DNA from 2 places in the Ancylobacter pratisalsi genome. Region 1 is predicted to be linked to the other one. Evidence: predicted binding sites of a transcription regulator. Region 1 holds the regulator's gene; the other holds the start of a gene.
What was found. The regulator LexA, encoded in region 1, represses DNA repair genes until DNA is damaged. The targets are predictions, from matches to a motif close to TGTTCNNNNTGTGTTCNG.
Positions count from the first base shown of each region.

Region 2: the regulator LexA is predicted to act here: its motif matches at 1,860-1,877, upstream of ssb (single-stranded DNA-binding protein).

Region 1 is NZ_CP048630.1:4,232,339-4,236,120, reverse strand. Features, by position in the region: gene atzF (allophanate hydrolase) at 1-1,550, opposite strand, end outside; gene lexA (transcriptional repressor LexA) at 1,745-2,437, shown strand; gene G3A50_RS19720 (ComEC/Rec2 family competence protein) at 2,600-3,782, opposite strand, start outside.
Region 2 is NZ_CP048630.1:4,449,550-4,453,331, forward strand. Features, by position in the region: gene G3A50_RS20725 (MarC family protein) at 1-615, shown strand, start outside; gene G3A50_RS20730 (DUF2306 domain-containing protein) at 670-1,068, opposite strand; gene ssb (single-stranded DNA-binding protein) at 1,157-1,699, opposite strand; gene G3A50_RS22430 (hypothetical protein) at 1,988-2,155, shown strand; gene uvrA (excinuclease ABC subunit UvrA) at 2,341-3,782, shown strand, end outside.

The DNA.
Region 1 (3,782 bases):
CGGCGCACACGCCCTTCCGGCAGCAGATGAAGCCGATAGTCGGCGCTGGTGCGCGCCGCGCGCAGGAACACGGCGCCCGCGGCAAGCAGATCACCATTGAGCGGCAGGCCGGACAGATGCGCGCCGAACAGGGCGAGTTCGAGATATCCCGGCGCCGCGCGCACGCTCGCCGCCGGGCGGGTGACCAATGGCGCGCCCGTCGCGCCCATGGTGAGACCGGTATCGGCGTGGAAGCGGGCGCCCAGCGCCGCCAGATGCGCGTCCCGCCCCGCAGGCGCCAGCAGGGTCACGCCGGCCGGGGCGCCGTCCGGCCGGATCTCGGCCGGCACCGAAAGGCCGCACATATCCAGCAGGTTCACGAAGTTGGTGTAGACGCCGAGGTTGCTGTTGCAGCGCACCGGCTGCGCCAGCATCTCCTCGACCGTGTAGACGGTGGGCATGGTCGGCACCGTCAACGCATCGAAGCGACCGAGAATCGCCCGCGCTTCCACCTTCAGCTCCGCCAGGCGGTACTGTCCCCGGAAGGCGTCGACGGCGCTCAGGCCGCGCCCTTGCTCGACGATGGAACGCACCACCGGGTGAAAGGAGGCCGGGCGCGATTCCAGGAAGGGGCCGACCGCAGCCAGACGCTCGGCGACCCACGGCCCCTCGTAAAGCAGCTTCGCGGTTTCGAAGAACGACGTCATGTCGATTTCCTCGACCCGGGCGCCAAGAGCCTGGAAACGGGCGACGGCGGCGGCAAAGGCCTTCTCGGCCAGCCGATCACCGAAGCTGACCAGATCCTCGCGGCGCGGCACCGCCAGAAGCGGCTTGGCAGGAAAGCCCCCAGGCTGGCCGACGGGAAGCGGGCGTGAGAACGGATCGGCGTCATCGGGACCCGCGGCGACGCGCAGCACCGCAAACGCATCTTCCACGGACAAGGCAAACACCGAGACACAGTCGAGCGTGCGGCAGGCCGGCACGACGCCATTGGTCGAGATCAGCCCCAGACTGGGCTTCAGCCCGACAATGTTGTTCAGCCCAGCCGGCACGCGGCCCGATCCCGCCGTATCGGTGCCGAGGGCGAAGGGCACCAGCCCCGCCGCCACCGAAACAGCGGAGCCCGAGCTCGAACCGCCGGGCACCAGATCCGGCCGCACCGCGTTGCGCGGCGTCCCATAGGGCGAGCGCGTGCCGTTCAGCCCCGTGGCGAACTGGTCGAGATTGGTCTTGCCGATGACGATGGCACCGGCCCGGCGCAACCGAACCACGACCGACGCGTCGCGCGTCGCGTCATAGGCAAAGTCCGGGCAGGCGCAGGTGGTGGGCAGGCCGGCGACGTCGATATTGTCCTTCACGGCGAAGGGAATGCCATAGAGCGGCAGGGTCGCCGGGTCCAAGCCCTCCAGCGCCTTGAGCGCAGCCGCAATCGCCTTGGGCGGGCTGATCGACGTGAAAATGGCAGGATCACCGTGTCGCTCGATGAGCTCGACGCAGCGCGCAATAGTGTCCGCCGGACGCGCAGCGCCCGAGCGATGCGCTGCGAGAAGGTCCGAAATCGTGCCGATCAATGTGTCACCCTTCCTGTTCCGCCCGATAATGCACAACACTTGCGCACAATGGAAGCCATTGCATACACGATCAACGAATTGCGGCTCGACTGCCGGCGCTTAGCGATCCAATTACCGATTGTGGAACACAAAAAGAACGGATAGTGTTTGTTCGTGATTTGTTTTCATTGCGCGGCACGGACGGAGTAGGATCGATGCTCACTCGCAAACAGCATGAGCTGCTTCGCTTCATCAATGATCGCCTCAAACAGGATGGGGTGCCTCCCTCGTTTGAGGAGATGAAGGACGCCCTGGATCTCAAATCCAAGTCCGGCATCCACCGGTTGATCACGGCCCTCGAGGAACGCGGCTTCATCCGCCGCCTGCCCAACCGGGCGCGGGCGCTGGAGGTCCTGCGGCTGCCGGAAGATTCCCAGCCCACACGCTCTTCGCGCAATTTCGCGCCAAATGTCATTGAGGGCAGCCTCGGCCGGTCGCGCGCGCCCGTCGACGACAGTGCCTCGCGTTCGGTGTCGATCCCGGTGATGGGCCGCATCGCGGCGGGAACGCCCATTTCGGCGATCCAGAGCCGCGATCAAACCATCTCCATGCCCCCGGAAATGATTGCCGGTGGCGAGCATTTCGCGCTCGAAGTGCGCGGCGATTCGATGATCGAGGCCGGGATTCTTGACGGTGATCTTGCCCTGATCCGCAAGAGCGACACCGCCAATAGCGGCGACATTATCGTGGCGCTGATCGACGACGAGGAAGCAACCTTGAAGCGGCTGCGCCGTAAGGGCGCCTCCGTCGCGCTGGAAGCGGCGAACCCCGCATATGAAACACGCATTTTCGGCCCCGACCGGGTCCGCATCCAGGGGCGTCTTGTCGGGCTTTTCCGGCGCTACTGACATGACCACGCCGCGCGGATGCGCCGAATGCTGGAGGGACCGGCTGGCGCGGCATCCCGTGGAGGGACGACGGGAGACGGCGTGATCCGGCAAGGCGCGGCGTAATTTCAGTGGTGGCGGGGCGTCTGTTTGGTTCCCTGGGTTCACGCGGGTATTCAGGGTTCAGTTTTCCGAGGCGTTCACGGCATCGTCTGGCCCGTCGGCCCCAGGGTCGACATCGGGCGTGGAAGCGTTATCGGGATCCGCCTCCCGAACCGCCGCCGCGCCCCGTGCCCTTGGGATCGATGGACGGTTGATCGTAGAATCGGTCGCGGGAACCGATGCGGACCGGCGAAGGATATCGGCCGCGGCGGGTGCAGGTGGCTGCCAGGGCCGTGGCGCCCCGGCCGGTCGCGCCATTATCAATTCCCATTCTTTCGTATCCAGATACTGAGCCGCCAGCCCCCCGTGCTGGCGGTACGCGTCGACATAAAGAACCGTCGCCGCGCAATCCTCCGGGGGCTCGTAGGGCGTCACGACCAGATCGGCCCGCCGACAGTCCTCGAACAGGGACGCCCGGTCCCGCGAATAGGCCACACGCGCCGCGTTCGGACCGGGCAGCGTGCAGCCGAGGGAATCGCACGCCGCCACGGCCGTCAGCCGCTCCGATGCCTCCGTGCCCCGCGCCCCTTCCGCACTGAGCCACTGGCCGACCTCGAACCGTTCGGCAAGGCGTGCCGTGCGGGTGCCCATCAGCGCAAGGTTCCCGTCGGGTCCGCGAACCGCCACCGTGCGGGCCCGCGAATCGACGTAGAGGTCTGGGCGCGGTGCGGTGAGCGTGATCCACGCCGCGCACCCCGCCAACAGCGGCGCCACGAGCGCGAGGCGCGTGCGCAGCAGGCAAAGAGCCGCCAGGGCGAGGCTCATCAACACCAGGCTCGCGATCGGCATGGCTGCTAGGCCGCGATCCGCGCCCGGCAGAGCCGACACCGCGGCCGCAATGGCAATCATCCGATCGATGCCCCAGCCCATCACCCGCCAGGCCGGGCCATCCCAGCCAAACGGCATCAGAAGAGACCCCGCCAGCCCCGCCGGCATCACGATGGTCGAGACCACCGGCATCGCGGCCAGATTGGCGAGGAGGCTCAGGGGCGCAAGGCGCTGGAAATGAAAGGCGGCGAAGGGCGCGGTCGCCAGCCCGGCCACCAGTGAAGTGAGCGCCAGCGCTGCTATGTAACGCGCCGGCCAGAGCGACCAGCGCCGCGCGCGCGGCCCCCCGGACGACGGCACCAGCAAATGCCCGAACCGCTCATAGGCGGCCACCAAGGCCAGCGTGGCGGCGAAGGACATCTGCGCGCCCGGATCG
Region 2 (3,782 bases), 220 kb from region 1:
GTGTTCTCGGCAGCCGTGACCATGCTGGTGGTGATCGACCCTGTCGGGTTGGTGCCGATCTTCATAGCCGTGACGTCCGATCTCTCCGCCAGCGAGCGCCGAACGGTCGCGATCCGGGCCTCGCTGATCGCCGTCGTCATCCTGGTGCTGTTCGGGCTGGTCGGGGCACCGCTGCTCCATGCGCTCGGCATCACGCTGCCCGCCTTCCGCATCGCGGGCGGGCTTCTGCTGTTCGCCATTTCATTCGAGATGGTGTTCGCCCGCCGCCACGAGCGAAAGTTCGAAGCCGCCGAGGTGGCGATACGCGAGCAGCATCTGCGGACGCTGGCGGTCTTCCCGCTGGCCATTCCGCTCATGGCCGGGCCCGGCGCCATTACCGCCATGCTGCTGCTGGCGGGCGAGGCGCATGGCGATCCGTCCCGCCTCGCGGCGCTGTTCGCGATCACGGTCGCGGTGCTGGCGAGCTGCCTGCTGGTGTTCCTTATCGCCGAACGGATGAACCGGCTGCTCGGCATCACCGGCAACGCGATTCTCTCGCGCCTGCTTGGCGTCGTGCTTGCCGCGCTCGCCGTTCAGTTCGTGATCGATGGAATCAAGGCGGCCTTTCCCGGCTGAACGTTCCTTCGGGGTCAATTGCGCCTTTGGCCGATACGCGGCGCGCGTCACGGGTCAGGAACCGAAAAGCACCTGATGCATGATGCGCCCCGGCCAGAACGTGAAAAGTCCGGCCAGCACTAGTGCGCCCATGAACAGGCCGCGCATTGCGTCCCGGTGACGTTGAACCGCATGCCGATGCGCACTCAGGAGCGCGATCGGCAACGCGCCGAGGACGTAGAGTGAAAGCAGATGAATGGGTCCGAATGGGCCGAACCAGCGCATCTCGTGGATCCAGAACGAGCTTATCGCCACTGTCGCCATGAGCGCGCCCCAGACCCAGCCAACGCCGCGATGGGGAAATGTGCCCTTGGGTGCCGCCATCTGCACGATGCCGACGCCAAGCGCAGCGAACGCCGCGAAGGCGTGCAGGCGAATCGCCGGAGAGGCATCAAGGAGCGGCGCCAGGTTCATCTCGGCCCTCCCCTGAGCCTTCCCCTCCGCGCACCCGCTAGGTCAGGTGCGCGGCGCCTTGCCGTGGAACGGCACCGGAAAGCGAGGCTCAGAACGGGATTTCATCGTCGAGATCGCCACCGCCGCCAAACTTACCGCCGCCGCCCACGGCAGCGGGCTTGCGCTCCCCGCCCGAGGACCGGCCGCCGGAGCTGCCGCCGCCATAACCGCCGGACGAGCCGAAGTCGCTGCCCCCGCCCGCGCTGTAGTCGTCGCCCCCTTCCGAGGAGCCGCCGCCGCTACGGCCGTCGAGAAGCGTCAGCTCGCCACGGAATGGGCGCAGCACGATCTCGGTGAAATAACGTTCCGCACCGGCCTGGTCCGTCGCCTTGCGGGTCTCGATCTGGCCCTCGATATAGACCTTAGAGCCCTTGCGCAGATACTGCTCGGCCACCTTCACGAGGTTCTCGTTGAAGATGACGACGCTGTGCCACTCCGTGCGCTCGCGACGCTCTCCCGACGCCTTGTCGCGCCAGGTTTCGGAGGTGGCCAGCCGCATATTGCACACGCGTCCGCCGTTCTGGAACGTGCGCACTTCCGGGTCGCGGCCGAGATTGCCGACCAGGATCACCTTGTTGACGCTGCCCGCCATCATATCCTCCGCATCCGAACGCACAGTGACCGTGCGCTCCGTCAAAGACGTCACCTTAAACCAACCACGTGCCGCCGGGCGCGGCATCTGGCGGTTTTGTCCACTACATTGGCGCGCGCGGGGCGGACCGGCACCCGCCTCTCACCTCGCGCCCGATGATTGTTCTTGTTATGTTCCTATCATTGTGGCTAGATCGATGCAAGAGCGCGAGTCGCTCATTTGCAGTGGGCGGAGGCGACACTATGTTAATGACAGCCCAACCGAGACGATCACCGAGCTTGTAATGTCATGAATGATCCGCGCACCCGCCGCCGCACCGCCCGCGCTATCGCTCTGCGCGCCGAAGATGCTCGCCAGATGATGATCCGGCGCGCGCTGCTCGCCGTAACCGGTGGGCTGCTCGCCGCTCTCGGCTGCGCAGCCATCGCCCTGCGGGGGGCCGGCGTCGCGTCCTGACGCCTCCGCTTCCGGGCGCGGCACGGGCGGGTTTGCCGCACGTATGGATATTGCCTGCCTTCCCTGAGTGGGCGTGGCTGATTGTTTGGCGCTGTCTCCGCAGCGTGGGCGATGTGCCCGCGTGGCGGACACGGGCCGGGAATTCGTGAAAATCGGCCCGGCCGGGGCCCGTGGAAGAGACGGTAATGAAGGATCGCGTGGAGCCTTTGCCGCGCCGTGATGCCCGTTCGATATCGATCCGGGGCGCGCGCGAGCACAATCTGAAGAATGTCGATCTCGAAATCCCGCGCGACAGCCTTGTCGTTTTCACCGGGCTTTCGGGCTCGGGTAAGTCCTCGCTCGCCTTCGACACCATCTATGCCGAGGGACAGCGGCGCTATGTGGAGAGCCTCTCCGCCTATGCGCGCCAGTTCCTGGAGATGATGCAGAAGCCGGATGTCGACCAGATCGACGGCCTGTCCCCGGCAATCTCGATCGAACAGAAGACCACCTCGAAGAACCCGCGCTCGACCGTCGGCACCGTTACCGAGATTTACGACTACATGCGCCTGCTCTGGGCGCGCGTCGGCGTACCCTATTCGCCGGCGACCGGCCTGCCGATCGAAAGCCAGACCGTCAGTCAGATGGTCGACCGTGTGCTGGCGCTGCCCGAGCGCACCCGGCTTTATCTGCTGGCTCCCGTGGTGCGCGGGCGCAAAGGCGAGTACCGCAAGGAGCTGGCTGATTTCCAGAAGAAGGGCTTCCAGCGGGTCAAGATCAACGGCGAGTTCCATGAGATCGCCGACGCGCCGGCGCTCGACAAGAAGTTCAAGCACGACATCGACGTGGTCGTGGACCGGCTCGTCGTGCATCCCGACATGGCGAGCCGGCTTGCCGACAGCTTCGAAACCGCACTGGGCCTTGCCGACGGCATCGCGGTGATCGAGTTCGCCGACGAGAAGGAAGCCAATGGCGAGGCGCGCCGCATCGTCTTCTCGGAAAAGTTCGCCTGCCCGGTTTCGGGCTTCACGATCTCCGAGATCGAGCCGCGGCTGTTTTCCTTCAACAATCCCTTCGGCGCCTGCCCGGTGTGCGACGGGCTCGGCCATGAGAGCAAGATCGACCCCGAGCTGGTGGTGCCGGACAAGGCCCGCTCCCTGAAGCAGGGGGCGCTGGCGCCGTGGGCGAAATCTTCCTCACCCTATTACGGCCAGACGCTGGATGCGCTCGCCCGCCATTACGGCTTCAAGCTCACCGTGTCGTGGAACGAGCTGCCCGCCAAGGCGCAGGAGGTCATCCTCTACGGCTCGGGCACCGAGGCGATCCGCTTCGTCTATGACGACGGCATGCGCGCCTACGAGACCTCGAAGACCTTCGAGGGCATCGTTACCAATCTGGAGCGGCGCTGGCGGGAAACCGAGAGTGACTGGGCGCGCGAGGAGATCGGCAAGTATTTCTCCGCGGTGCCCTGCGCCGCCTGCCATGGTTACCGGCTCAAGCCCGAGGCGCTGGCCGTGAAGATCGCGGGACAGCACATCGGCCAGGCGGCTCAGCTGTCGGTGCGCCATGCACTGGAATGGTTCGGCACCCTGCCCGCACAGCTCACCGACAAGCAGAACGAGATCGCCGTCCGCATCCTCAAGGAGAT